One region of the Bradyrhizobium yuanmingense genome, then DNA from elsewhere that is predicted to be linked to it. Evidence: predicted binding sites of a transcription regulator. Region 1 holds the regulator's gene; each other region holds the start of a gene.
The links. Region 1 encodes PhoB, which activates phosphate uptake and scavenging genes when phosphate is short. Its sites were predicted from a motif close to TGTCATNNANCTGTCAT; they were not measured.
Positions count from the first base shown of each region.

Region 1 (9,803 bases):
GATCATCGTGGCGCTGATCGGTTACGTGATCTGGGTCTGGAGCCAGCCGCGGGTGGTCGGCCGCGGCCCTTGGACGGTGGTGCTGCCGGGCGGCCCGCTGACGCTGCTCCAGATCGCGATCGGCATCGTCGATCTCGGTTTCTGCGCGCTGGCGATGTATGTGCTGGTCCCCGACGAGCCCAATCTCGGCTTCGTGATGGTCGCGGTGATCTTCGTCTCGGCGACCCTGCTCGGCTTCGCCAGCCATTCACCCGGAGGCCTGGGGGTGTTCGATGCCGCCATGCTGGTTGGGCTCTGGCAGATGGACCGCGAGGAGCTGCTGGGCGGCATGCTCCTGTTCCGCGTCCTCTATTATCTGTCTCCGTTCGTCTTATCTGTAATCTTGCTGACGTTTCGAGAGGTTATAATCGGCGCCCGATCGAAGCGCTTGCAACAGGCGGCGCTCAAGCTGGACCCCGGCCCGGCGCCTGAAGCCGCCTATGTGAGAGAGCGCAGCGACAGCGGCGCCTGACCGGTGTCAGGTCCTTAAGGACAGTCCCCAGGAGAAGTCCGCCCCGATGGCGATCGACGCCCCCTCTTCTCCCTCCGCCCACCCCTGGTCCGATCGGCTGCGGCACTCGACCATCATCCTGATCGCCGCGGCGCTGGCGCTGTCCGTCGTGGTCTCGCTCGGCGAATTGTCGGCGCTGCACGCTGCAATCGTGTTCCTCTGCATCGCGGCGGCTGCCTTGATCCCGTGGCGGCTGCACGATCCCGCCACCTCCCGCGACGACGTCAGACGCATCAACCCGGTCGAGAGCGCGGCGGTGGCCGCGGTGGTCGCCGGCATGCCGGATCCGGCGGTGCTGCTCGACCGGGCCGGCCGCGTCATCCACCTCAACGCCGCCGCCGCCCAGCTCGCGCCGGCGCTGCGCAAGAACGAGCTCGCCCAGTTCGCGCTGCGCTCGCCGGAGATCATCACCGCGCTGCGCGAGGCCATCGCGACCACCGAGCCGCGGCGCGCGACCTATCTCGATCATGTTCCGGTTGATCGCTGGATGGAGCTGATCATCACGCCGGTACCGGTGCCGACCAGCTTCGGCGGCGCCGACAAATGCATGCTGATGACCTTCCACGACCAGACGCCGCTGCGCCGGGTCGAGGAGATGCGCGCCGACTTCGTCGCCAATGCCAGCCACGAGCTGCGCACGCCGCTGGCGGCGCTGTCGGGCTTCATCGATACGCTCCAGGGCCAGGCCAAGGACGATCCCAAGGCGCGCGAGCGCTTCCTCGGCATCATGCACAACCAGGCCACGCGCATGGCGCGCCTGATCGACGATCTCTTGTCGCTGTCGCGGGTCGAGCTGTCGGCCCATGTCCGGCCCGACACCCTGGTCGATCTCGTCCCGATCATCCGTCAGGTCGCCGACGGGCTCGAGCCGCTGGCGCGCGAGCGTCAGGTCGAGGTGGACATCCACCTGCCGGAGCCGCCGGTGATGATCGCGGGGGACCGCGAGGAGCTGCTCCGCCTGTTCGAGAACCTGATCGAGAACGCGCTCAAATACGGCGCCTCCGGCGGGCGCGTCATCGTGTCGCTGACCTCGAGCGCCGCCGCTGACGGAACTCAGGAAATCCGGGTCATGGTCCGCGATTTCGGCCCGGGCATCGCGCCGGAGCACCTGCCGCGTCTGACGGAGCGCTTCTACCGGGTCGACGTCGGCGACAGCCGCTCGCAAGGCGGCACCGGGCTCGGGTTATCGCTGGTGAAACATATCCTTAACCGTCATCGCGGCCGCCTTTTGATCGAAAGCGTGCCCAGGCAGGGCGCCACCTTCACCGCCTGTTTTCCCCAGATCAAGACTCCGGCTTGATCGGAAACGCAAGCAATTTCAATTGCTTGGTGTCGTCATCCAACTGTCACGAAACCTTCGTAAAAGCACAGCCGACCGCCCCTAAAGCGGCGGCGCGGGGAGCGCGATCGGGCGCGGATGGCGCTTCGCTCCCCTGTATGGAGACCAGCATGAATTTCCTCAAAACCATGGTCGCTGCCGGCTTGGTCGCCGCATCGACGACGGTAGCCTTTGCGGCCGACATCACCGGTGCCGGCGCGACGTTCCCGTTCCCGATCTATTCGAAGTGGGCTGACGCCTACAAAAAGGAGACCGGCAACGGTCTGAACTACCAGTCGATCGGCTCGGGTGGTGGCATCAAGCAGATCCAGGCCAAGACCGTGACCTTCGGCGCCACCGACGCGCCGCTCAAGGCCGAGCAGCTCGAGAAGGACGGCCTCGTCCAGTGGCCGATGGTGATGGGTGCCATCGTCCCCGTCGTCAATATCGAGGGCGTGAAGCCGGGCGAGCTGGTTTTCGACGGCGAGACCCTGGCCAACATCTATCTCGGCAAGATCACCAAGTGGGACGATGCCGCGATCAAGAAGCTCAATCCCAACGCGAAGCTGCCGTCAGAGGCCATCACCGTGGTCCGTCGTTCGGACGGCTCAGGCACCACCTTCAACTTCACCAACTATCTCTCCAAGGCCAGCGCGGACTGGAAGAGCAAGGTCGGCGAGGGCACCGCGGTCGAGTGGCCGGTCGGCGTCGGCGCCAAGGGCAACGAGGGTGTGTCGGGCAACATCAGCCAGACCAAGAACTCGATCGGCTATGTCGAATACGCCTATGCCAAGCAGAACAAGCTCACCCACACCGGTCTCGTCAACAAGGCCGGCAACCCGGTGCAGCCGACCGTCGAGGCCTTCCAGGCGGCCGCCTCCAACGCCGATTGGTCCAAGGCTCCCGGCTATTACGTCATCCTGACCGAGCAGCCCGGCGAGAAGTCCTGGCCGATCACGGCGGCGACCTTCATCCTCATGCACAAGTCCGCCACCGACAAGGCGGCCGCGCAGGAAGCGATCAAGTTCTTCCGCTGGGCCTTCAAGAACGGCGGCAAGATGGCCGAGGAGCTCGACTACATTCCGATGCCGGACAGCGTCGTCCAGCAGATCGAGAAGACCTGGGCTGCCGAGATCAAGAGCTAAGGCGCTATATGTGTCCCGGACACGGTTCCGGGGCGCTGCAAGATCTCCGCTCCGGATCGGCCTCCTGCCGCATCCGGAGCGCGCCACCAACAACAAGCGTACATAAAACGGGTATAGGGGATCGGCGTGGCTGAGATGGCTGTTGAGAGCAATGTGATTGATGCTGCCGGTCCATATGATCGCGCCAAGGCCTTGAGCGCGTTCAAGCTCGGCGACGTCACCTTCTACTGGATCACGCGGTTGTCCGCGATCTCGGTGCTGCTGATTCTCGGCGGCATCATCATCTCGCTGATCGTCGGCGCCTTCCCGGCGATCCAGGAGTTCGGCATCTCCTTCCTGTGGACGCAGCGCTGGGCGCCCTCGGCCGATCCGCCGGTGCTCGGCGCGCTCGGGCCGATCTACGGCACGCTCGTCACCTCCTTCATCGCGATGCTGATCGCCATTCCCGTCGGTCTCGGCATTGCGATCTTCCTCACCGAGCTCTGCCCGCAATGGCTGCGGCGCCCGATCGGCATGGCGGTTGAGCTGCTCGCCGGCATCCCCTCGATCATCTACGGCATGTGGGGCTTCTTCGTGCTCGGCCCGTTCCTGGCCAACACCTTCCAGCCTTTCATGATCAGGGTGTTCGACGGCGTCCCCGTGCTGGGCGCGATCTTCGCAGGGCCCCCGTCCTATCTCAGCCTGTTCAACGCCGCGCTGATCCTCGCCATCATGGTGCTGCCCTTCATCACCTCGATTTCGGTCGACGTGTTCAAGACGGTGCCGCCGGTGCTGAAGGAAGCCGCCTACGGCGTCGGCTGCACCACCTGGGAGGTCGTCCGCAGCGTGGTGATCCCCTACACCCGCGTCGGCATCATCGGAGGCGTCATGCTGGCGCTGGGCCGGGCGCTCGGCGAGACCATGGCGGTGACCTTCATCATCGGCAACTCGTTCCGGATCTCCTCGTCGATCTTCGCGCCGGGCACGACGATTTCGGCGGCGATCGCCTCCGAATTTGCCGAGAGCGACGGCCTGCACCAGTCCGGCCTGATCCTGCTCGGCCTCCTGCTGTTCGTGCTGACGTTCTTCGTGCTCGCTGCCGCCCGTTTGATGCTGCTGCGCCTCGAAACCAAGGCCGGGAAGTGAAGCCATGAACCCGATCTATTCGCGCCGCCGCCGCTGGGACATCGTCATTCGCGGCCTCTGCATCGCAGCCGCCGCCTTCGGCGTCACCTGGCTCGCGCTCATCCTGGTCACGCTGCTCTACAACGGCCTGGCCGGGCTCAACCTCCAGGTCTTCACAGCTGACACGCCGCCGCCCGGATCGACCGAGGGCGGCCTGCGCAACGCCATCGTCGGCTCGTTGATCATGACCGTGATCGGCGTCGGAATCGGCGCGCCGCTCGGCCTGTTCGCCGGCACCTATCTCGCCGAGTACGGCCGCAACGACAAGCTGACCTCGGTGATCCGCTTCATCAACGACATTCTCCTGTCGGCACCCTCGATCATCATCGGCCTCTTCATCTATGGCGCGGTGGTGGTGCCGATGCGCGGCTTCTCGGCGATTGCGGGCGCGCTGGCGCTTGCCGTCATCGTGATCCCGGTCGTCGTGCGCACCACCGAAGACATGCTACTGCTGGTGCCGAATCCGTTGCGCGAAGCTGCCAGCGCGCTCGGCCTGCCGCGCTCGCTGGTGATCAAGCGCATCGCCTATCGTGCCGCGCGCTCCGGCCTCATCACCGGCGTGCTGCTGGCGACCGCCCGCGTCGCCGGCGAGACCGCGCCGCTGTTGTTCACGGCGCTGTCGAACCAGTTCTTCAGCCTCGGCCTGAACAAGACGATGGCGAACCTGCCTGTCACCATCAACAACTTCGTGCAGAGCCCCTACGAGTATTGGAAGCAACTCGCCTGGAGCGGCGCGCTGTTGATCACCCTGACCGTGCTTGCCCTTAACATTGGCGCGCGCATCCTTGGCGCCGAGAGGACTGCAAAATGAGTGAAATGTCTGTTTCCGTCAGCGCACCGTCCGTTCATCCCGGCTCGCAGCCCCTGCCCGAGGCGCCCGCCAAGGTCACGGCGCGCAACCTCAACTTCTACTACGGCGACCACCACGCGCTGAAGAACATCAACCTGGCGCTCGGCACCAACCGCGTCACGGCGTTCATCGGCCCGTCCGGCTGCGGCAAGTCCACCCTGCTGCGCATCTTCAACCGGATGTACGATCTCTATCCGGGCCAGCGCGCCGACGGTCAGCTGTTGCTCGACCATACCAACATCCTCGACCCCAAGCTCGACCTCAACCTACTCCGCGCCCGGGTCGGCATGGTGTTCCAGAAGCCGACGCCGTTCCCGATGACGATCTACGAGAACATCGCCTTCGGCATTCGTCTCTACGAGAAGATCTCCAAGTCCGAGATGGACGACCGCGTCGAGAAGGCGCTGCGCGGTGGCGCGCTGTGGAACGAGGTCAAGGACAAGCTCAATGCCTCCGGCCTGTCGCTCTCCGGCGGCCAGCAGCAGCGCCTCTGCATCGCCCGCACCGTCGCGGTGCGGCCCGAGGTGATCCTGTTTGACGAGCCCTGCTCGGCGCTCGACCCGATCTCGACCGCCAAGGTCGAGGAGCTGATCCAGGAATTGTCCGAGAACTACACGATCGCGATCGTCACCCACAACATGCAGCAGGCGGCGCGCGTTTCCGACAAGACCGCCTTCATGTATCTCGGCGAGTTGATCGAGTTCGACGACACCAGCAAGATCTTCACGTCGCCGAGCGATCGGCGCACGCAGGATTACATCACCGGCCGGTTCGGCTGAGGAGACGGAACATGGGTTCTGAACATACCGTAAAGGCTTTCGACAGCGACCTTCAGGAGCTCACCCGCCTGGTCGCCGAGATGGGCGGCATCGCCGAGCGCATGATCGTCGATTCCGTCGACGCGCTGATCCGCCGCGACGTCGCGCTCGGCCAGCGCGTCGTCGCCACCGACGTCGAGCTCGACGCGCTGCAGAAGCGCATCGAGGAGCGCGCCGTGCTCACCATCGCCCGCCGCCAGCCGATGGCCGTCGACCTGCGCGAGATCGTCGGCGCGATGCGCGTTGCGACCGATCTCGAGCGCATCGGCGATCTCGCCAAGAACATGGGCAAGCGCGTCGCGGCGCTGGAGACGGATTTCCATCCGCTCAAGCTGTTCCGCGGCCTGGAGCACATGACCGACCTCGTGCAGCAGCAGGTCAAGTCGGTACTGGACGCCTATGCCGCGCACGACCTGCCGGCGGCGATGGCGGTGTGGAAGGGCGACGAAGAAGTCGACGCCATCTGCACCTCGCTGTTCCGCGAGCTCCTCACCTACATGATGGAGGATCCGCGCAACATCTCGTTCTGCATCCACCTGATGTTCTGTGCCAAGAACATCGAGCGGATCGGCGACCACGCCACCAACATCGCCGAGACCGTGTTCTACATGATCGAGGGCCAGGCGATCACCGACAAGCGGCCGAAGGGCGACATGACGACCTTCGCCACGACGGTGCCGAACACCTGACGACTTAAGGAGCTACGACCACATGGGCGCACGCATTATGGTGGTTGAGGACGAGGAAGCTCTCACCGAGCTTCTTCGCTACAACCTCGAAGGCGACGGCTATGACGTCGAGACGGTGATGCGCGGCGATGACGCCGACACCCGCCTCAAGGAGCACATTCCCGATCTGATCGTGCTCGACTGGATGCTGCCGGGCCTGTCAGGCATCGAGCTGTGCCGGCGGCTTCGGACCCGCCCCGAGACCAAGCAGCTGCCGATCATCATGCTCACCGCGCGCGGCGAGGAGAGCGAACGGGTGCGCGGGCTCGCGACCGGCGCGGATGATTATATCGTCAAGCCGTTCTCGGTGCCGGAGCTGCTTGCGCGCGTGAAGGGCCTGCTCAGGCGTGCGAGTCCCGAGCGCCTCGCCACCGTGCTCGCCTATGGCGATATCGAGCTCGACCGCGACAAGCGCCGCGTGGCGCGCTCGGGCCGGCCGATCGATCTCGGTCCGACCGAATATCGCCTGCTGGAGTTCTTCCTGGAGCATCCCGGCCGCGTGTTCTCGCGCGAGCAGCTGCTCGACAGCGTCTGGGGCCGCGACATCTACATCGACGAGCGCACCGTCGACGTGCATATCGGCCGCCTGCGCAAGCTGCTCAATCTCGGCCGCGAGCAGGACCCGATCCGCACCGTCCGCGGCGCCGGCTACGCGCTGGACGATCGCTTCGCGAAGGCTGAGCAGACGTAAGGCGCCAGCGACAGCTGGTTTGGCGAACTGCGGCGCCGATCTCGGCCGTCATCCCGGGGCGCGCGCAGCGTGAGCCCGGGATCTCAGCGCGAGCGCTTGCGCTCTTCGCGATTAGCCACAGGACGTGGTTTGGCGAAGACTCGGAGTGACCATCTCGCGCAACGATTGCGCCCCGCGGTTACGGATCCCGCATTCGCGGGGATGACACCGGGCGATTGGGAGCCGTCATCGTATGACGGCTGCAGTCTTGGCGATCAAGCTTGGCGATCAAAGCTTGGCGATCAGGGAATTCCGCAAGCTCACCGCGTGCCCGGTTTCGGTGCTGCGCGACGGCGATCCGCTGCGGGCTGATAGGCCACGCGCGAATGCTGGGCACAATAGGGCAGGCCGGAGAGCGCCTTGCCGCCGCAGAAGAAGAAATCCGGGCTCGAGGGATCGCCGACCGGCCAGTGGCAGGTCGCCTCGTTCAATTCCAGCAGCGACAGCCGCTGGCTCATCGGCACCACGTTGTCGTAGGTAACCGGCTCGGCTTCCAACTCGACCTCGAAGGCCTGCGCCAACGCGGTGTTGCCGCGCGCGACGGGGCGGGTCACCCGCATCATATGCTGCGCGGGCCGTGCCTTGCGCGGCCGCGGCGCTGCCGATGAAGGGCTCTTGGCGCGGCCGGACAGGCCGAGCCGGTGCACCTTGCCGATCACGGCATTGCGGGTCACATTGCCGAGCTCCGCCGCGATCTGGCTGGCCGAAAGTCCGGCCTCCCAGAGCTTCTTCAGCTGCTCGACGCGATCATCGGACCAGGTCAAAACCGTCATTGCACCCTTTCCCTCGCTGCGCGCCTGCCATCCTGGGGCCTTCGCAGCGAATGCTTTAGCCTTGAAAAACCCGTGCCGTCAGAATCCCTTAAGGCTCGCCGGGCGCGCTCAAGACGCCCGAACGTTTACGCCGGTACATGAGGACTTCTGGGATCAGAACTGCTGCACGAGATGTCGTATCTGACAGTCCAAACGCTACAATATGGCGTGACTCCCGCGCAAGAGTCCGCCGACTCGCTTCCACATGTTCCGTGGTGAAAAACCCGCAAAATCGGCACCGCAAGACTACGGAATCAGCGTTTCGCGAGGCTTTCCGGGCGGCATTGACACCCGTCTTGCCAGGCATAAGATAGTGCCACGTGCCGCCCTTAAAAGGCGGCACGTTTCGTTTTCCGGGGCCGGTCGATGGTGCGTCGCGCAATGCATGCCTCACACCGTCCGCAACATTCAAGTGACGTCATGACTAACAGCGCAGCGCCGCATTTGCTCCCCGTTTTCGCCAGGGCCGACCTCGGTTTCGAGCGCGGCGAAGGCTGCTGGCTGATCGCGACCAACGGCGATCGCTATCTCGATTTCACCTCGGGTGTCGCGGTGAATGCGCTCGGCCATGTCCATCCCGCGCTGGTCAAGGCGTTGCAGGAGCAGGCGACCAAGCTCTGGCACATGTCGAACCTGTTCCAGAGCCCTGACGGCGAGAAGCTCGCAAGCCGCCTCTGCAATGAGAGCTTTGCGGACTTCGTGTTCTTCTGCAATTCCGGCGCCGAGGCGCTGGAAGGCGTGATCAAGCTGGTGCGCCACCATCACTTCTCCAAGGGGCATCCGGAGCGTTACCGCATGATCACCTTCGAGGGTGCCTTCCATGGCCGCACGCTGGCGACGCTCGCCGCCACCGGCTCTGCGAAATATCTCGAGGGCTTCGGTCCGCCGATGGACGGCTTCGATCAGGTGCCGCACGGCGACCTCGACGCCGTGAAGAAGGCGATTGGTCCGCACACCGCCGGCATTCTCATCGAGCCGATCCAGGGCGAGGGTGGCGTTCGTTCTGCACCTCACGCCTTCCTGAGGGCGCTGCGCGAACTCTGTAACGAGCGCGGCCTGTTGCTCGCCTTCGACGAGGTGCAGACCGGCATGGGCCGCACCGGCGAGCTCTTTGCCTACAAGCGCACCGGCGTCACACCGGATGTGATGTCGCTCGCCAAGGCGCTCGGCGGCGGCTTTCCGATCGGTGCGGTGCTGGCGACCGCGGACGCGGCGGCCGGCATGGGGCCCGGCTCGCACGGCTCCACCTTCGGCGGCAATCCGCTCGCGATCTCGGCTGCCAACGCCGTGCTCGATGTCATGCTCAAGCCCGGCTTCTTCGACCACGTGCAGAAGATGTCGCTGCTGCTCAAGCAGAAGCTCGCCTCCGTGATCGATCGTCATCCCGAAATCGTCAGCGAGGTGCGCGGCGAGGGCCTGCTGATCGGTATCAAGGCGGTGGTGCCCTCGGGCGATCTCGTCGCGGCGCTGCGCGCCGAAAAGCTGCTCACCGTCGGGGCCGGCGACAATGTCGTGCGCTTCCTGCCGCCCCTGATCGTCACGGAAGCGGAGATCGAGGACAGCGTCGGCCGGTTAGAGCGCGCCTGCGCTGCGATCTCCTCCAGCCAGACCAAGCGGGCGGCAAGCTGATGAGCACGACGCCCAACAAAGCTCCCAAGCACTTCCTGGACATCAACGAGCTGCCGCTC
Region 1 covers NZ_CP104173.1:7,007,766-7,017,568, reverse strand. The annotation lists gene N2605_RS32585 (lysylphosphatidylglycerol synthase domain-containing protein) at 1-511, shown strand, start outside; gene N2605_RS32580 (ATP-binding protein) at 558-1,850, shown strand; gene pstS (phosphate ABC transporter substrate-binding protein PstS) at 2,000-3,013, shown strand; gene pstC (phosphate ABC transporter permease subunit PstC) at 3,149-4,138, shown strand; gene pstA (phosphate ABC transporter permease PstA) at 4,143-4,988, shown strand; gene pstB (phosphate ABC transporter ATP-binding protein PstB) at 4,985-5,806, shown strand; gene phoU (phosphate signaling complex protein PhoU) at 5,818-6,534, shown strand; gene phoB (phosphate regulon transcriptional regulator PhoB) at 6,557-7,264, shown strand; gene N2605_RS32545 (GcrA family cell cycle regulator) at 7,564-8,076, opposite strand; gene N2605_RS32540 (aspartate aminotransferase family protein) at 8,536-9,744, shown strand; gene argF (ornithine carbamoyltransferase) at 9,744-9,803, shown strand, end outside.

Region 2 (9,803 bases), 3.8 Mb from region 1:
ATCGATGTCGCCCTGAATCCGGCGCTCTATGCGCCCGCCGGTCCGGAGCAGAGCGTCACGTTAGCGGAGGTGATGCACGCCGCCGCGGCAGCGGATCCCGCGCCGATCGCGACGATCCTGGCGCCAGACCGGACCTGGCCAGTCTGGATCGTGATCCATTCGCACGAGACCACGCCAGGCAGCTACCCGAACCGGTGGACGACTATGGTCGATCCTTCCAACGGCAAGGTGCTCGGGCGGCGTGACTACGCCAACGCGTTCGCGCTCAAGGTTTACCGTCTCCATTTCACGCTGCTGCTCTACGAGTTCTGGGGCAAGGAACTGGTCGGCGTGGCCGGGTTCGTGCTGCTCGGCTTGGCGGTCTCGGGTCTCTTCCTTTGGTGGCCGAAGCCGGGGCGATTTTGGCGATCGATCTCGGTGCGCAAGAACGTCTCGCTGCTTCGATTTGTTCTGGACCTTCACGGTGCGGCAGGCTTTTGGGCGCTGTCCGTGCTCTTGTTGATCTCGATCACCGGCGTCGGCATCGTTTTTCCCGACCTGGTGCGGCCCATCGTCGGCCTCGTGTCGCAGCCGACGCCTGATCGCTCGCCGCGAGTCGAAATGCCGCCTCCGGCAGGGACGCCGGTGCTCTCACCTGACGCGATCATGCGACGCGCGCAAGAGGTCAAGCCCGGTGCGACGGTCGCCATGCTCAATCCGCCGACCGCAACGCGCAACACCTGGCGGGTGCAATTCCGTCCTGATGGAGCTGATCCCGCGGTGCGGTCGCGTGGAGCGATCTGGCTCGATCCGTGGAGCGGCGCTGTGGTGCACGACCGCACGCCGGGCACCATGTCGTTGGGGGACCGCTATCTGGCCGAGCAGCTCTGGCTCCACAATGGCGCGACGTTCGGATTCGCAGGACGCCTGCTGGTGTTCGCGGCCGGCTTCGCACCGCTAGTTCTCTTCGTCAGCGGCGCGATGATGTGGCTCAAGAGACGGCCCGGGAAGATGAGGCCCGGCTGAGAGGTCAGCGCCTGACGATTGAACCGGCGCGGCCAACCAGGCGGGCGAGCTGACGGAAGCGGCTGCCGACGCGGTCGGCGACGAGGTCGCCGAGCCGGTGCTCGAACACCAGCATCAATTTGCGGCCCTGGCTGCGGAAATGCGTGGCTGGCAGGACGCCCGGACGTGCGGCCGAGATCAGATGCGCGACGCGGAACGCGGCGCCCAGGAGGCGCGCGCGTTCGAGCTGGGCCGGCGTCAGCAGCTCCTGCATGGTGACCGGCGGCTGGTTTTCCTCGCTGAGGCCGGCATAGCGATAGAACACCGACAGGCCGACGAAGGCGCGTTCGGTGTGGGTGATCGCGCCGAAATTGCCGTTGACGACGAGGCTGAGCGTCTGCTCGCCGCGATGATCGGGATGCACGCGCCAGCCGATGTCGGAGAGCAGGCACGCGGTGTGGCGGAGGCGGCGGTCCACTTCCGTCTCGCGCAGCTTGACGACGCGCACCAAGCGGTCGGTCCAGGCAATCAACTCGCGCGCGTGCCTGGCCGAACGCGACAGCAGCTGGTTCAGCTCCTCCGCCGCGCAGATCAGCCCGTCCTTGTTGCGTTCGGTCTCGGGCAGCTTCTCGTGCAGCAGGCCCTCGCGCACGCCGAAGGTGGAGAACACGATGTTCTTTGGCTTCGCGACGCGGATGATGTGCTCGAGCACCAGCGCCGCATAGGTGAGGAGAGGGCGCCGCGCATCGGCGACGATCTCGATGTCGGCAAGCATGTCGGCGGCGGCGAGGCGCCGCAGGCGGCGCGAGAAGTCGAGCGCCTCGGCAGCCGGAATGGAATAGCCGTGCATCACCTGGAGCGGATAGCCGCTCTGGATGATGTGGATGCGCGCGAGCGCGCGCCAGGTGCCGCCGACGGCATAGAAGGTGCGACCGCGGCCGGCAGTGAGTAACTGCACCCCGTCGATCTCGTCGCGCACGATGCGATCGGCGCGCTTGAGCGATTTGTGGGCGAGGTCCTGCAGTGCGAGGCCGCCGAGCGGCAGCGTCACGCCGCTGCGTACGGCGTTCCTGCGCACGTCGATCAGCTCGAGCGAGCCGCCGCCGAGGTCACCGACGATTCCGTCCGGATGGTGGATGCCGGAGATCACGCCGAGTGCGGACAGTCGTGCTTCGCGCGGGCCCGACAGGATCTCGATCTTCACCGCGCAGATCCGCTCGGCCCTGGCGATGAAATCGGGACCGTTGGAGGCGTCGCGGCACGCGGCGGTCGCGATCGCGAACACGCGTCCGATCTTCATCACCCGGCACAGCGCGCGAAACCGTTTCAGCGAGGTCAGCGCCTTGTCGACGGCGTCGGGCGCGAGCAGGCCCGTGCTCTGCACCTCGCGCCCGAGACCGCACAGCGTCTTCTCGTTGAAGACCGGGATGAGGCTGCGCGCCAGCGCCTCGTAGACGACGAGGCGGACCGAGTTGGAGCCTATGTCGATAACCGCGACGCTCGAGCCGCGCTTGCGCGGCCGCTTCACGTCGCAAATCCCCGATCAGGATTGATGACGTTCGTTCCGGCGCGTGAGACGACGCGGCGAGGATTCCTTGAGCGACTTTCCACGGCCAGACAGACTCGGATTCGTCATGAAGTAGTTGTGGACGTTGAAAGGCTCCTCGCCCTTCGCGGTCTTCATACGCGTTGAAGACCCATCCGGCAACAACTGCCAGCTCTGCTCATTGTCCTTCAGGTTCGCGACCATGATCTGTTCGAGAACCTGCTGATGCACCGTCGGATTTTGCAGCGGACACAGCACCTCGACGCGGCGGTCGAGGTTACGCGGCATCATGTCGGCGGACGAGATATACACAGCCGCTTTCGCGCTCGGCAGTCCCTGGCCCATGCCGAAGCAGTAGATTCGGCCATGTTCCAGGAAGCGGCCGATGATCGACTTGACCCGGATATTCTCCGACAGACCGGGAATGCCGGGCCTGAGGCAGCAGATGCCGCGCACCACGAGCTCGACCTGGACGCCGGCCTGCGAGGCCTCGTAGAGCGCGTCGATGATATCGGGATCGACCAGCGCATTCATCTTCATCCAGACCGCGCCGGGACGGCCATGCCGCGCATGTGCGGTCTCGCCCTGGATGTGCTCGATGATGCGCTTGCGCAAGGTCAGCGGCGACACCGCCATCTTTTCCAGATCGCTCGGCGCGGCATAGCCGGTGATGAAATTGAACACGCGCGCGGCATCGCGGCCGATCGTCGGGTCCGAGGTGAAGTAGGAGAGGTCGGTGTAGATGCGCGCGGTGACCGGATGATAATTGCCCGTGCCGGTATGGACGTAAGTCGTCAGGCTGCCGCCCTCGCGGCGCACCACCATCGAGAGCTTTGCGTGCGTCTTCAATTCGAGGAAGCCGTAGACGACCTGCACGCCGGCGCGTTCGAGATCGCGTGCCCAGCGGATGTTGGCTTCTTCGTCGAACCGCGCTTTCAGCTCGATCAGCGCGGTGACTGATTTGCCGGCTTCGGCCGCTTCGGCCAGCGCGCGCACGACCGGTGAATTGTTGGAGGTGCGGTAAAGCGTCTGCTTGATCGCAACGACGTCGGGGTCGCGCGTGGCCTGCTGCAGGAATTGCACAACAACGTCGAACGACTCGTAGGGATGGTGGACGATCAGGTCCTTCTGCCGGATCGCGGCGAAGATGTCGCCGCCATGCTCGCGCACGCGTTCGGGGTGGCGCGGCACGTAAGGGGTGAATTCGAGGTCGGGCCGGTCGAGGCGGGTGAGCTGCGAGAGCTCGTTCATCGCCTGCACGCCGTCGACCAGGAAGATCTCGTCGTCGGCGGCGGAGAGCGCGTGCTGCACGAAGCTGCGCAGCTGCTCCGGCATCTTGGCGTCGATCTCGAGCCGGATCACCGATCCGCGGCGGCGGCGCTTCAGCGCGGTCTCGAACAGGCGGACGAGATCTTCGGCCTCCTCCTCGATTTCGAGCTCGGAGTCGCGGATGATCCGGAAGGCGCCTTGGCCGTGCAGATTGTAGCCGGGGAACAGGCGGTTGATGAACAGGGCGGTGGCCTGCTCCAGCGAGATCAGGCGCACCGTGCCATCCGCCGGCAGGCGGATGAAGCGGTCGATCTTGCCGGGCATGCGGATCAGCGCGTTCATCTGCTTGCCGTCAGCGGCGCGCGTGAGCTGCAGTGCGATGGTGAAGCCGAGGCTCGGAATGAACGGGAAGGGGTGGGCCGGATCGATCGCCAGCGGGGTCAGGAGAGGGAACACGTTGTGGAGGAAGTAGTCCTCGATCCAGGTTCGTTCCGCCTTTGTGACGTCCTTGCCGTCGACCAGCACGATGCCGACCTCGGCCAACGTGGCGCGCAGGTCGCGCCAGATCGCCTGCTGGTCGGAGGCGAGCTGGGAGACGGTGCGGTTGATCAGCGCCAGCTGCTCGGACGGCGTCAGGCCGTCGGGGCTGCGCTCGGCGATGCCCTCGCGGACCTGGGCCTTGATGCCGGCGACGCGAACCATGAAGAACTCGTCGAGGTTATTGGCCGAAATCGACAGGAATCGCACCCGCTCCAGCACGGGGTGGCTCGGGTTGACCGATTCCTCCAGGACGCGGCGGTTGAAATGCAGCCAGGACAGCTCGCGGTTGATGAACCGCTCGGGACTGGACGCGATCGCCGGAAGGCTCTCGGTTTCCGGGGCTTTCTCTTTGGTTTCAACAGCTTGCGCAGAGTCCATCAGAAGTCGGTCCATCCAGTTCACCCCAATTGCGACTCAAGCGCAAAAATCGGCGGGAGCATGTGTTAGAGCGATGACGTTTCGATGACATTGATGTTCCGCCCCCGCGCCGCGTCAAGCGGGCCCGCGAGCTTGTCAGGCGTCCCGGAGCAGCTCAGCGGCCAGCGCCCGGGTGACGGGACGGCCGAGCCGTAGGGCTTCGCTGTCGAGCAGCTCGACGGCCCGCCGGGCGGCAGCCGAGGACCGCTCCAGGCGCGTCGCGAGGTAGCCGACCACGCTCTCGTCCACATTGAGCTGGCGGTCGGCGCAGAACTTGACGATGAGGCCGCGGAACAGCTGGTCGTCGGGCGGCATCAGTGTGACCGTTGGAACGGCCCGCAGGCGCGAGCGCAGGTCGCGAAGCTCGATCGGAAGCGCGGCCGGCGCCTCGCGGCCGGTGAACAGGACGTAGGCGCCGTCCTCGCGGGCGAGGTTCATCAGGTGAAACAGGGCACGCTCGTCGAATTCCCCAGCCTTGAGATCCTCGACCACCAGCGCGCCGGTGGCGAGCGCGCCGGGCACGTCCGTCGCGGTCAGCGCATTGGCGGTGGTCGAGCGGGCGCCGGCTTCCTCGGCCCAGATCGCGGCGAGATGGCTCTTGCCGCTTCCTTCCGGGCCCGCCAGCCACATGATCCGGTTCGGCCATTCCGGCCAGCCGTCGATGAGGCCTAGACCGGCCGCATTGGCGGGGCCTTCGAGGAAGTTGTCCCGGCTGAGGCTCTCCGCATGCGGAAGCGCAAACGCCAATTGTCGGGGATGAACGCGGCCTGCCACGCTTGCTCTGCTCCATGCCGGCGCGCCGGCCCGCTTGTAGAGATTCGACTTGATGGTGCGGGACTTGGCCTTTTGCTGGGCTGCTTCCCCGCTCATTTGGCCTCGATCGTGCTCATGTGCCGCAGCCACTCGACGAGATAGAGCGACACGGAGGAGAGCGTGAAGACCGTGACGAGACCCATCAGGATGATATCATAAGGCGCGGGCTTGAAGCCGAAGGCAAGCGCCGCCAGCACCAAAGCTGCGAATGCCACTTGTGCCACCGTGTTGAGCTTGGAGACTTTCGACGGCTTCATCTCGACCGGCCGGTCGAACAACCAGGACACGATCACGGCGGCGACAATCATGATGTCGCGCGAGACCACCAGGATCACGATCCAGCGCGGGATCGCGCCCCAGATGCCGAGCGCCATGTAGATCGAGACCAGCAGCGCCTTGTCGGCGAGCGGATCGAGCAGGGCGCCGAGCTCGCTCGTCATGTTGAAGCGCTTGGCCAAAAAGCCGTCCACGGCATCGCTGATGCCGGCGATCAGGAAGACGGCGAACGCCACCTCCATTTGGCTCGACACGATGGCCCAGACGATGATCGGGACCAGCATGATGCGGCCCAAGGTAATGATATTCGGAATACTCACGAAAGCGCTTCCCGGCACCGGTTCTGACCTCAAATCCGGCCCGTTGCAGGCTGAACCGGTTGATATGTCTACATAGTATAGCGGGGAGCGCCATGCGAGCCATTGCGCGTCCCCGGAATTCAACGTAACCAGCCGCAAACCCACTGGAAATCGGGCATGACCGACCGCAAAAACGGCCTCACTTACGCCGATTCAGGCGTCGATATCGACGCGGGCAACCGCCTGGTCGACCTGATCAAGCCGATGGTGCGCGCCACCGCGCGGCCGGGCGCCGATGCCGAGATCGGCGGCTTCGGCGGCCTGTTCGACCTCAAGGCGGCCGGCTTCAAGGATCCGGTCCTCGTGGCCGCGACCGACGGTGTCGGCACCAAGGTCAAGATCGCGATCGAGACCGGCCTGCATGGCGGCATCGGCATCGACCTCGTCGCCATGAGCGTCAACGACCTCGTGGTCCAGGGCGCCGAGCCGCTGTTTTTCCTGGACTATTTCGCCTGCGGCAAGCTCGACCCCGAGGCCACGGCCGCCATCGTCGCGGGCGTTGCGGAGGGATGCCGCGAATCCGGCTGCGCTTTGATCGGCGGGGAGACCGCCGAGATGCCCGGCCTCTACAAGGACGGCGACTACGATCTCGGCGGCTTTGCCGTCGGCGCCGCCGAGCGCGGTACGTTGTTGCCGCGCAAGGACATCGCCGCGGGCGATGCCGTGATCGGTCTCGCTTCGTCCGGCGTGCATTCCAACGGCTTCTCGCTGGTCCGCAAGATCGTCGAGCAGTCGGGCCTCGGCTTCGAGGCGCAGGCGCCGTTCGCGCCGGTGATGACGCTCGGCGGCGCGCTGCTGACGCCGACCAGGCTCTACGTCAAATCCTGCCTGCGCGCGATCCGCGAGACCGGGGCGGTGAAGGGGCTCGCCCACATCACCGGCGGCGGCTTCACCGACAACATCCCGCGCGTGCTGCCGAAGCATCTCGGTGTCGGCATCGACCTGGCACGCCTGCCGGTGCTGCCGGTGTTCAAATGGCTGGCGGCCCAAGCCGGCATCGCCGAGCTGGAAATGCTGCGCACCTTCAATTGCGGCATCGGCATGATCGCGATCGTCGAGCCCGACAAGGTCGACAAGGTCGTCGAAGTCTTCACCGACGCAGGCGAGACCGTGGCGCAGCTCGGCACCGTGATTCCGGCCGAGGGCGAGCACCGCGTCGTCTATAACGGCCACCTCGACATGGCGCTATAATGACTGGCGCCGTGATGAAGCGCCGCGTCGCCATCCTGATTTCCGGGCGCGGCTCCAACATGGCTGCGCTGATCAGGGCAGCCGCCGCCGCGGATTTCCCGGCGGAGATCTCGCTCGTCATCTCTAACAAGGCGGATGCGCCCGGCCTCGAACGCGCCCGGGCGAGCGGCGTGACCACCGAGGTGATCGAAAGCAAGCCGTTCGGCAAGGACCGCGCCGGCTTCGAGACGGTGCTGCAGGCCGCGCTCGACAAGCACGGCATCGAGCTGATTTGTCTCGGCGGCTTCATGCGCCTGTTCACGGCCGAGTTCACCAAAGCCTGGTACGGGCGGATGCTCAACATCCATCCCTCGCTGCTGCCATCGTTCCCCGGCCTCGACCCGCACGGCCAGGCCCTGCGCGCCGGCGTCAAGCTCTCCGGCGCGACGGTGCACTTCGTCATTCCCGAGACCGATGCCGGCCCGATCGTGATGCAGGGCGCGGTTCCCGTCAGCGACCACGACACCGCGGAGACGCTGTCGGAGCGCATCCTCGAGGTCGAGCACCACATCTATCCCGAGGCGCTGCGGCTGCTCGCGACCGGCAAGGTCCGTATCGAGGGCGATGTCTGCAAGACGGCGGGAAGCGCAGCGTCGGAGAATTTTCTGATTGCGCCGGTGGTGCGCTGAAACGCGGTCTGGCTTATTCGACAAAATCTGCAGTCTCGCCATTGCGGATGTATCCGTAGATGCGAAACCCCTCAGCCGTTTCCTCTCCGGCAAACCGGATGCGTTTCAGGATTGTGCGGACACGCTCGCGCTGAGCCGCCGTCTCGACAGATAGTTCAGCCCATTCCATCCACCCCGCCGATCGTCCAGTGATAGTGCCATTCGCCATCCCACTGGCTCAGGTATCCCGTTTCCAGGTTCTTGCAGCGAAATCGGGGTTGTTCGGACGGAGCTAGCTCGAGCACGGCCACGCGCAGTTCGCGCCATTTTGTGTCATTGGCGACCGAATAGTAGTCGGACTGCTGAGCCATCTGTCCGCCACAAACAAAATCCCCCGGCAGAGCCGGGGGCAACGTCATGATCGCTCGCATGCCGCGAGAGACATCAGGAAACCTTGAGGTTCTCCGCGGATGATTTGCCGCGGTTCTCCACGAGGTCGAATTCAACCACCTGGTTCTCGTTGAGGGTAGAGAGTCCGGCACGCTCGACGGCGGAGATGTGGACGAACACGTCCTTGTCGCTGCCATTCGGCTTGATGAACCCATAGCCCTTTGTCGGGTTGAACCATTTGACGGTGCCCTTTTGCGGCATCGCTCGTCTCCTCCACTAGATATAAAAACGACGCGGCCGCTTTTTCGCGTGCCACGCCACAAACGGGCTCCCGGAAGTCTGTTCGAGTCTTGAGGCGCAATGTCGCGAAACGCACAGCAAACGGCCAATTCCGATTGTGAACGTTATTGCAACATGAAATTCGCCGGCTAGCAAGCCGCGCGCGGATTTCAAGAGCAAGCCAGGTGCCTTCAAGCGCAATTTGCGACCTGTGGCAGCAGAACCACAATCGGTGCAATAGCCTCGGCCGTTATGCGCCAACCGGTTGACCCCTCGTGGCAGTTCGGCCCAAATCGCCGCAAGCGCCGCAGACCGTGTTGCATTTTTGCGCGCCCGCCACTTCGCTTTCGGGATTCATCGCATGCGCTGCGCCGCGCAGCTCTCCGGGACACGGCAGACGATCGGGTTGGACTGCGTCCGCCGGATCGCGGCTGCGCTTGCGATGGCGTTTGCCCTGGTAGTGACGATGGCGGCCGTGAGCCCCGGCTTCGCGCAAAGCACGCCCACACCGACCCCGACGCCCACGCCGACGCCCACGCCGTCACCGACCCCGATTCCGTCGCCGACCTCGACCAATCAAAATCAGTCAGCCGGCAACAGCATGCTCAATTTCGGCTCAGGCTTTCTGGAGCGGCTCGGCAATCAGGCCTCCGGCGGCGTCAACCGGGCGTTCCGCACCAATCCGGGCGGCGGCGGCGCCTCGGTGGCTGCGGAAGATCCGCGCTACCGCACCTGGTTCGAGGGCTATGGCCTTTCGGTCCGCACCGATGCGCAAGGCGACTTCGTCGGCGACAAGCGCAAGACCTTCGGCGGCGTTGCCGGCTTTGGCGCGCGGCTCGCACCCGGCGTCAACATCGGATTCTCCGTCGACCACAGCCACACCGACATCGACGTGCCGCTGGCGCTGCAATCCGCAACCCTCGATCTCACCCAGCTCGGCTTCAGCGGCTCAATCGACAAGGGCCCATGGACCTGGGCCTTTGCCGTGGTGCACGGCTTCGGCAAGGTCCATTCCAGCCGCGATACCGGCCTTGGCCTTGCGACCGCGCGCTATCGCGCCGCCGTGGACGGCGCGCTGACCGAGATCAGCTA
Region 2 covers NZ_CP104173.1:3,169,635-3,179,437, forward strand. The annotation lists gene N2605_RS14740 (PepSY-associated TM helix domain-containing protein) at 1-1,005, shown strand, start outside; gene ppx (exopolyphosphatase) at 1,010-2,512, opposite strand; gene N2605_RS14750 (RNA degradosome polyphosphate kinase) at 2,528-4,717, opposite strand; gene N2605_RS14755 (P-loop NTPase family protein) at 4,853-5,530, opposite strand; gene N2605_RS14760 (CDP-alcohol phosphatidyltransferase family protein) at 5,623-6,165, opposite strand; gene purM (phosphoribosylformylglycinamidine cyclo-ligase) at 6,322-7,395, shown strand; gene purN (phosphoribosylglycinamide formyltransferase) at 7,410-8,063, shown strand; gene N2605_RS14775 (DUF6678 family protein) at 8,219-8,461, opposite strand; gene N2605_RS14780 (cold-shock protein) at 8,487-8,693, opposite strand; gene N2605_RS14785 (autotransporter outer membrane beta-barrel domain-containing protein) at 9,073-9,803, shown strand, end outside.
Region 2: N2605_RS14750 (RNA degradosome polyphosphate kinase) is a predicted target of PhoB. The motif match lies at 4,791-4,807, and genes of this name have one in related genera.

Region 3 (9,803 bases), 570 kb from region 1:
TTTGACAAACGCGAACGAAATGTCAAATCACGGATTGATGACGGTCTCGTGCGCGCAAGAGCCAAGGCCGCCCCGCGCGGGCGGGAACATCGCCGAATTCCCGTTGGCTGGCGATGGCGATGCGAAAACATCACGCTCAAATGAAAACGGGCACGCCTTCTTGCGAAGGCATGCCCGTTTGAAACCCTATTCGTGCGACGCGCGTGCTTAGTGCACGCTCACCGCTTGCAGCTCGTTGCTCCAGGCGTTGGCGACCGCGGCTTCGCGGCTGTCGGTCAGCATGATCGGCGTGCCGTCGGCGGCGTGGAGCGCGAAAAGCTTGAGGCCCGGCGCGATCTTGGGCGCCTCGGGGAACAGGCCCGGCACGTCCTCGGAGCGGATCTGCTTCACATAGGCGATATGGCCTTCGCCCAGGGTTGCCAGTGTCTCCGGAGAGACGTTCTTGGCTTCGTATTCGAACGCAACGTGACCTTCACTCATGGTCTCGACTCCTCTGGAACACTAAGCGGTCGAGTCCGCTACTCGTTCCATTATTCGTGCTCATTGATAGCGATTGTCTTAACGATCCGCTCCGGTTCAGGCCGGGCCAGATCGATCGACAACAACCCGTTCTTCAGATCCGCACCCAGCACCAGCATCCCCTCCGCCAGCACGAAGGTGCGCTGGAAGTGGCGCGCGGCGATGCCGCGATGGATGTATTGCCGGGTCTTGTCGTCCTGCTGCCGCCCGCGGATCACGAGCTGGTTTTCCTCAATGGTTACATCGAGTTGGTCGCGCGTAAATCCGGCGACCGCCAGCGTGATGCGCAAACGCTCGGGCTGGCCGTCCGTGCGGTCGCACCTCTCGATATTGTAGGGAGGATAACCGTCGGCGCCTTTGACGACCCGATCGAGCACGCGCTCGATCTCGTCAAAGCCCAGCAGGAAGGGACTGGAGAGCGTTGGAACACGAGACATAGTTTACAAAGTCCTCGCAGAAAGCGACTTTGGTGCATCAGGGCCCGCGAGCGGCGCCCCTTGATCAGCAATATGGGCATGTTCCCCTGTGGGTTCAAGCAGGTAGCGGGGGAGCTGTGGACGGGCCACTTTCCGCCATCGCCCGAATGCCTGGTTCGTCGTGGTTGGCATGACGCGTCGCGCGAGGCGATTTATCCCAACAAAAACAAACCCCCTTCTACTGTGCATGGGGTTGTTTTCGCACTTTTGTCGTCACGCCCCGGAGCCGCTCAGCCCTTGAGCCGCGTCCGCCCGTCGTCGCTGAACAGATGCAGCTTGGCCCGCACCGCCGCGACGCGGATTCTCGCGCCGATGGCGGGCGCTTGGGTTCCGGGAATGCGGACGATGACCTCGCCGGGCGGCAGCTCGCCGGGCGTGGCGGCGACGCGCTGGTCCTCCTGCTCGCGGGAGCCGTAGACGAAGGTCTCGGCGCCGACGCGCTCGATGGCTTCGACGGTGAGCGGCAGGACGAGGCCGCCGGCCGGCGTCTCGTCGGTGATGACGAAATCCTCCGGGCGGATTCCGACGATGCCGGCATCGGCCGCGGCGCTGCCGGCGAGCTGCGACCGGATCTCCTCGGGCCGCGTCGACATCAAGTTCATCGGCGGCGCGCCGATGAAGGAGGCGACGAAGGTCGTGGCCGGCTTCTCGTAGATATCAAGCGGATTGCCGACCTGCTCGACCTGGCCGCCATTCATCACCACGAGGATGTCGGCCAGCGTCATCGCCTCGAGCTGGTCATGGGTGACGTAGATCGACGTCGTGTTGAGCCGGCGCTGCAATTTGCGGATCTCGACCCGCATCGCGATGCGCAGCTTGGCGTCGAGGTTGGACAGCGGCTCGTCGAACAAAAACACCTTCGGCTGGCGCACGATGGCGCGGCCCATGGCGACGCGCTGGCGCTGGCCGCCGGAGAGCTGGCGCGGCTTGCGCTCTAGCATGGCGGAGAGCTCGAGCACGCGCGCGGCTTCCTCGACGCGGGTCTTGATCTCGGCCTCGGCCATGCCGCGGTTGCGCAGGCCATAGGCCATGTTGTTGTAGACGCTCATATGCGGATAGAGCGCGTAGTTCTGGAACACCATCGCGATGTCGCGATCGGCGGGCTCTACTCCGTTGACGACGCGGCCGCCGATGTCGATCTCGCCGCCGGTGACCGTCTCCAGCCCCGCGACCATGCGCAGCAGCGTGGACTTGCCGCAGCCGGAGGGGCCGACCAGCACGCAGAACTGTCCGTCGCCGACATCGACGTCGACGCCCTTGATGGCCTCGAAGCCGCCGGGATAGGTCTTGCGGACGCTGCGCAGGGTGACGTTAGCCATGGGTTGCACCGGCGAGTAGCGAGTAGGGAATGGCGAATGGGGACTTGTTAGCACGCAAGGCGGACGCAGCGACCCCATTCGCCACTCGCCATTCACTATTCGCCATCTTCACTTTTCCGTCTCGACCAGGCCGCGCACGAACAATTTCTGCATGGCGACGACGACGAACACCGGCGGCAGCATGGCCAGCACGGCGGTTGCCATCACGATCGGCCATTCGGTCAGCGCGTCGGTGGTGGTGATCATCTTGCGGATGCCGATCTGGATGGTCTGCATGTCGTCGCGCGTGGTGATCAAGAGCGGCCAGAGATATTGATTCCAACCGAGGATGAACAGGATCACGAACAGCGCCGCCATGTTGGTGCGCGACAGCGGCAAGAGCGTATCCCAGAAGAAGCGGAAGGGGCCGGCGCCGTCAATGCGCGAGGCCTCCAGCAGCTCGTCCGGCACGGTCATGAAGAACTGGCGGAACAGCAGCGTCGCGGTGGCCGATGCGATCAGCGGCAGCGACAGGCCGGCATAGCTGTCGAGCATGTGCAGGTCGGCGACGATCTTGTAGGTCGGATAGATGCGGACTTCGACCGGCAGCATCAGCGTGATGAAGATCAGCCAGAACAGCGCCATCCGGAACGGGAAGCGGAAATACACGATCGCATAGGCCGAGATGATCGAGACCGCGATCTTGCCCAGCGCGATCAGGAGCGCCATCACCAGCGAGTTCAGCATCATGTTGCCGACCGGCTCGCGGGTCGAGCCGCTCGTGCCGACGAAGATGGTCTGGTAGTAGGTCTGGAAGAAATGACCCCCGGGCAGCAACGACATCTGCCCGTTGGCGATCACCGCGTTGTCCTGGGTGGACGCCACGAAGGCGAGATAGACCGGGAAGGCGACGATCGCGATCCCGATCCAGAGGATAATATGGGCAATGTAGCGCCGAAAGCCTTCTTCCTCGACCATCAGTAGGTCACCTTGCGTTCGACGAAGCGGAACTGGATGCCCGTCAGCACGATCACCATGATCATCAGGATCACCGATTGCGCCGCGGAGCTGCCGAGGTTTCCGCCGAGCAGGCCGTCGGTATAGACCTTGTAGACCAGCGTCTCCGTCGACTTGCCCGGACCGCCGCGGGTCATCGTGTCGATGATGCCGAACGTGTCGAAGAAGGCGTAGACGATGTTGACGACCAGGAGGAAGAAGATGGTCGGCGACAGCAGCGGGAAGATCACGGTCCAGAACCTGCGCATCGGGCGGGCGCCGTCGATCGCAGCCGCCTCGATCACGCTTCTGGGGACGCTCTGCAGGCCGGCGAGGAAGAACAGGAAGTTGTAGGAGATCTGCTTCCAGGCGGCGGCCAGGATGATCAGCGCTGCGGCCTGGTCGCCGTCGAGCAGTGGATTCCAGTCGATGCCCAGCGCCCGCAGGTAGCGCGAGAGCACGCCGAGCGAGGGATGCAGCATGAAGATCCAGAGCACGCCGACGACCGGCGGCGCCACCGCATAGGGCCAGATCAGCAGCGTGCGGTAGAGCATCGAGCCGCGCAGCGGCTTGTCTGCCATCACGGCCAGCAGCAGCGCGAACGACAGCGACGACACCGCGATCGCGAACGAGAAGAAGAAGGTGCGCAGGATCGCCTCGAAATAGGCGGGCTCCTTGAACAGCTCGATGTAGTTCTCGAACCAGACGAAGCTGGTCGACAGGCCGAAGGCGTCCTGCAGCAGGAACGACTGGATCATCGCCTGCAAGGCCGGCCAGTAGAAGAAAATCAGAACGATCGCGAGTTGCGGCGCAACCAGCGCATAGGGCAACAGCTTCGATTGGAAAATGGCTTGCTTTTGCATGATGCCCAGCGCGGCAGGCCGGGGGACCGGCCTGCCGCTTGTCGCCTTACTTCACGGCGGTCTTTTCGAACTGGCGCAGCATGGTGTTGCCGCGCTCGACGGCCGCGTCCAGCGCCTGCTTGGCGGTCTTCTTGCCGGCCAGCGCCTGCTCGATCTCCTCCGCCCAGACGTCACGGAGCTGCACCATGTTGCCGAGGCGCAGGCCGCGCGAATTCTCGGTCGGCTCCTTGTTGGTCAGCTCGAGCAGCGGCGTCTCCAGATAGGGCTGATCCTTGTAGAAGCCATCCGCCTTGGCCTTCTCATAGGCTGCCTTGGTGATCGGCAGATAGCCCGAGGCCTTGTGGATGTAGACTTGGCGATCGGTGTCCGAGAGGAAGGAGAAGAATTTGGCGACGCCCTTGTAATCGTCCGCCGGTTTGCCGCCCATTACCCAGAGCGAGGCACCGCCGATGATCGAGTTCTGCGGCGCGCCCTTAGCGTCCGGGTAATAGGGCATCGGCACCGCGGTGAAGGCAAACTTGGCCTGCGCCTTGACGTTGCCGAAGAACGCGGACGAGGTCAGGTAGAGCGGACATTCGCCCGACGTGAAGCGGCCTTCGCCGGTGTTGGTGCGGCCGGCATAGTCGTAGGTCTTGTCCTTCTGGAGCTCGACCAGATTTTCGAGATGCTTGACCTGGAGCGGACCGTTGAAGGACAGCACGGTGTCGAAACCGTCGAGGCCGTTGGCCTTGCTGGCGAGCGGCACGTTGTGCCAGGCGGAGAGCTGCTCGAGATTGACCCAGGTGACCCAGGAGTTGGAGAAGCCGCAGGTGGCGTGGCCGGCCGCCTTCAGCTTCTTGGCGGCGTCGAACACTTCGGGCCAGGTCTTCGGCACCTCGACATTCGCTTTCTTCAGTGCGTCGAGGTTGACCCACATCACGGTCGAGGACGAGTTGAACGGGAAGGACAGCATCTCGCCCTTCGAGGTCGAGTAATAGCCGGTGATCGCAGGCAGATAGGCCTTCGGATCGAACTTCTCGCCGGTCTCGGCCATCAGCTTGTAGACCGGCTTCACGGCGCCGGTCGCGGCCATCATGGTGGCGGTGCCGACCTCGAACACCTGCATGATGTGCGGCGCGTTGCCGGCGCGGAACGCGGCGATGCCGGCGTTCATCGTGTCGGCGTAGTTGCCCTTGTAGGTCGGGATCACCTTGTAGTCGCTCTGCGTGGTGTTGAAATCGTTGGCGAGCCTGACGATGACGTCGTTGTTGGCGCCGGTCATCGCGTGCCACCACTGGATTTCGGTCACGGCAAGCGCCGGCGACGCGCCGAGACCAATTGTGAGTGCGACGGCCGCCGCCGTGCCAAAATGTCGAAGAGCCATCAAGAACCTCCCTTGCCCGTCACTAAAGAAGCGCTTGCGCTAGCAGCGCCATATGACGTTCACATGACTGTGTAAGCGGGAGAAACGAAAGCAGCAAGCGCGGCCAAATGGGAAGTTGTCAAATAGGCCAAGACGGAGCCGTCAGCCAACTCGTTCGCGCTGCACATGCGTGCGCGCGCCGCAGTGCGGCATTGAGATGAGGCACTATCGCGCCGCGGGCTCCGAACCTCTCCCACTTGCAAGCGGGAGAGGGAGCGCACCACCGTTGACGCTCGCCTTAGCTCAGCGTTTCCGCTCGGGACCGCAGACCGTGCCTTTTTCGACCATCGCGTCGATCTCGGCCTTGGAGTAGCCGAACTCGCCCAGCACCTCGGCCGCATGCTGGCTGAATTTCGGCGGCACGCGGCGCAGGCTCGGCTTGCTGCGGTCGAGCCGGATCGGCGAGGCCACGCCCTTGTACCAGTCCTTCTCGATAATATCGCCACGCGCGATCGTGTGCGGGTTGGTCAACGCCTGGTCGATCTTCTGCACCGGCCCTGCGGGCAGGCCGGCCGCGAGCAGGCGGTTGCACAGCGGCTCGGCCTCGTGCTGGCTGAACACGGCGGCAAGCTCGGCGCGCAGTGCCTCGCGATTGGCGATGCGGTCCTTGTTGCGGGCAAAGCGCGGATCGGTGCCGAGCTCGGGCTTGCCGATCTCCTTCGCCAGCTTGCGGAAGGTGCCGTCATTGCCGACGCCGATGAAGATGTTGTCGGTCTTGGTCGGGAAGATCGCGTAAGGCACGAGGTTCGGATGCTCGTTGCCGGTGAGACCAGGCGCCTTGCCATGCATGAAATAATTCGCGGTGTGCGGATGCATGATGGCAAGGCCGGTCTCGTACAGCGTCGTCTCCAGGAACTGCCCCTTGCCGGAGCGCTGCCGCTCCGACAGCGCCATCAATATGCCGATTGCCGCATAGAGCCCGGTGGTGATGTCGACCAGGGGCACGCCGATCCGCATCGGCCCGCTCTCGGGCGAGCCGGTGGCTGCGATCATGCCGGTCATGGCCTGGATGATGGCATCGTAGCCGGGGTTGCCGCCGCGCGGGCCGTCGGCGCCGAAGCCGCAGATCCGGCAATGCACGAGGCGGGGATATTTCTTGCTGAGGACGTCGTTGCCGATGCCCCATTTCTCCAGCGTGCCCGGCTTGAAATTCTCGATCAGGACGTCGGCGGTCTCCAGCATCTTGAGCAGCACGATTCGGCCGCCTTCGGAGGCGAGGTCGAGGCCGATCGAGCGCTTGTTGCGGTTGATGCCGACGAAATAGGCCGCATCCTCCTCGTGGAACGGAGGGCCCCATTCGCGCACCTCGTCGCCCGCGGGCGGCTCGACCTTGATCACGTCGGCGCCGTGGTCGGCGAGGATCTGGGTGCAGTAGGGACCGCCGAGCACGCGCGTGAGATCGATGACGCGCAATCCGCTCATGGCGCCCGTTGCTGCTTCAGTCATGCCTTCGCTTCCCTGTGTCGATCATTGGATCACAGGCCTAGCGAGGTTTGTTTGCGCCAGCAATGGCGCCGAGCGTGGAGCCGTATGCGCCGCCGAGCAGCCATGCCGCGGGGTGGCGTAAGCGGCCGGCCCGAGGGGGCCCCGGGCCAGCCGATCCGCGCTGCCGATCAGACCACCGTCAGGCGAACGTCGACATTGCCGCGCGTGGCATTGGAGTACGGGCACACCTGGTGCGCCTTCGCCACCAGCGCCTCGGCGTCTGCGCGGGCAAGGCCCGGCAGCGAGACCGCGAGGTCGATATCGAGGCCGAAGCCGCCCTCGGAGCGCGGGCCGATGCCGACGGTCGAGGTGACCGAGGCGTCGGCAGGCACCTTCGGGCCGCCCTGCGAGGCCACGAACTTCATCGCGCCGATGAAGCAGGCGGCATAGCCGGCCGCAAACAGCTGCTCGGGATTGTTGCCAGCGCCGCCGCCACCGCCGAGCTCCTTCGGCGTGGTGAGCTTGACGTCGAGCGCGCCGTCGAGGGTCGCAGCATGGCCGTCGCGGCCGCCGGTGGCCTTGGCGCTGGTCTTGTAGAGGACGTTCACGGACATTGTCGTCTCCTCGGGTCTTTCCGGGTTGGGGTGTAAGCTTTATCGCAGACAATTAGATTGCGCGCAATCTAATTCGTCGCGCCTCACATTTAATTGTTCGCAATTGAATCTGGCGCCGGCCGGGCCCAGAATGGGAGAAACGCGCAGGATTCTTCATGGCCCGGAAATCAACGGCGGTAGACCCGCTTCGTCTCGACAACCAGATCTGCTTCGCGGTCTATTCCGCTACGCACGCCTTTAACCGCGTCTACAAGCCGCTGCTCGATCGGCTCGGCCTGACCTATCCGCAATATCTGGTCATGCTGGTGCTGTGGGAGCGCGACGACGTGCCGGTCAAGGAGATCGGCGAGAAGCTGTTCCTGGATTCGGGCACGCTGACGCCGCTGCTGAAGCGCCTCGAGGCCGCCCATCTCGTCAGGCGCACCCGCTCGCGTGAGGACGAGCGCCAGGTTCTGATCGCCCTGACGCCGCAGGGCCATGCACTGAAGGAGAAGGCCCGCAGCGTGCCGCAATCGATCCTGGCGGCATCGGACTGCTCGGTGTCGGAGCTGGTCGCGATGAAAGACGAGATCGTCGCGCTGAGGGATCGGCTGAATGCGGTGATCGGGGAGTAGGGGACTAAAGCGCTTCTTGGCGAAGGCGCGGCCTGATGCTGACTTCAAGTACTTTTCGAATGCGACGGCCTGCTTCTCATCGCTGAATGCGACGTAAGTCTTGAGCCGCCAAGGTCCGTATTTCGAAGTGTGGGGCACCTCGCCAGCATTGTGCTTTGCCAGTCGGGCGCGGAGGTCGTCGGTGATCCCGACATAGAAATGGAGAGAATCAAGGCTCTCAAGGATGTAGACGTACTTCACGGGCACACTCCTCGGTAGGCGAGGAGAGCTTACACCCGCTCTTGTTTTGCTGAAGCCCGGCTTCGCCCTTCGGGCTTCGCCGCGGCAGCCTTCGCTAGCTTCGCCACGAGGGAGCGGAGCTGGCTTGCCGAGCCGTAGCTGGCGAAGCCAGCGAAGGCTGGTGGAGCCAGGCGGGATCGAACCGCCGACCTCTTGCATGCCATGCAAGCGCTCTCCCAGCTGAGCTATGGCCCCTTAGTCCAAATGGGAGGATCCTGGGGGACCCGTCCCGGCCGGCGAGCGCTCTAGGCGACTCGCGCGGTGCACCCTTTTTCACAGATCAGGGCTGATCTCAAGTCTCTTCATCACCGCCGACATCACCAATGATGTCGGTCACGTCCTCATCGCCCTCTTCCTCGTCGGCAATGAAGGTCGAATCGTCGTCATCATCGTCGTCGAGGGTCTCGTCGACCTCGATATCGTCCTCCGATTCGGGCACGACCGCCTTGACCTTGCCGGTGTTCTCCTCGGCATCGGCCTCCTCGAGCGAGACCAACTCCTCGGTCTCCGCCGGCTCCGGCGCGTTGTCCTGGGCCATGTTGCGGGCCTCGGCCGCACGGGGGCCGCGGGCAGGAGCGACCGGGGCGATCGGCACCACTTCGCCGGTATAGGGCGAGATCACCGGATTCTTGTTGAGGTCATAGAACTTCTTGCCCGTGGTCGGGCAAATACGTTTGGTTCCGAGTTCGGACTTGGCCACGGCAGGAATCCTGGGAATGTCTGAAAAGCGGTGCTTCACTTGGCTAGTTGGCGGCCCGCTGTCAATAGCGCATTACGGGAGAACGACATGCCCGTGACGGGGCGCGGACCATGTGGTACCTGCGCGCCAGCCCACCGGGCCTATTCAAGGACACAATCTTGACCCATTCCGATCAACCGAGGCCGCTCCAGTCTCGCGCCAGCGGTCCCCTGACCGGGAAAGTACGGGTGCCCGGCGACAAGTCGATCTCCCACCGCGCCCTCATCCTGGGCGCGCTCGCGGTCGGCGAGACCAGGATTTCGGGCCTGCTCGAGGGCGAGGACGTCCTCAACACCGCCAAATCGATGCAGGCGCTGGGCGCCAGCGTCGAGCGCACCGGCGATTTCGCCTGGACCGTCAACGGCGTCGGGGTCGGAGGCTTCGCCCAGCCCAAGGCAGCACTGGATTTCGGCAATTCCGGCACCGGCTGCCGGCTGGTCATGGGCGCCGTCGCCGGCTGCCCGATTTCGGCGGTGTTCGACGGCGACGCCTCGCTGCGCAGCCGTCCGATGCGCCGGATCCTCGATCCCCTGGAAAAGATGGGTGCCAGAGTCACCGCCGGCGGCGAGGGCGGGCGC
Region 3 covers NZ_CP104173.1:7,581,211-7,591,013, forward strand. The annotation lists gene N2605_RS35155 (BQ00720 family protein) at 208-480, opposite strand; gene N2605_RS35160 (Hsp20 family protein) at 531-956, opposite strand; gene N2605_RS35165 (sn-glycerol-3-phosphate import ATP-binding protein UgpC) at 1,226-2,314, opposite strand; gene ugpE (sn-glycerol-3-phosphate ABC transporter permease UgpE) at 2,423-3,271, opposite strand; gene ugpA (sn-glycerol-3-phosphate ABC transporter permease UgpA) at 3,271-4,152, opposite strand; gene ugpB (sn-glycerol-3-phosphate ABC transporter substrate-binding protein UgpB) at 4,199-5,515, opposite strand; gene N2605_RS35185 (CaiB/BaiF CoA transferase family protein) at 5,798-7,000, opposite strand; gene N2605_RS35190 (organic hydroperoxide resistance protein) at 7,168-7,593, opposite strand; gene N2605_RS35195 (MarR family winged helix-turn-helix transcriptional regulator) at 7,749-8,207, shown strand; partial or broken gene N2605_RS36620 (GIY-YIG nuclease family protein) at 8,295-8,645, opposite strand; tRNA gene N2605_RS35200 (tRNA-Ala) at 8,606-8,681, opposite strand; gene N2605_RS35205 (TIGR02300 family protein) at 8,779-9,186, opposite strand; gene aroA (3-phosphoshikimate 1-carboxyvinyltransferase) at 9,345-9,803, shown strand, end outside.
Region 3: ugpB (sn-glycerol-3-phosphate ABC transporter substrate-binding protein UgpB) is a predicted target of PhoB. The motif match lies at 5,568-5,584, and genes of this name have one in related genera.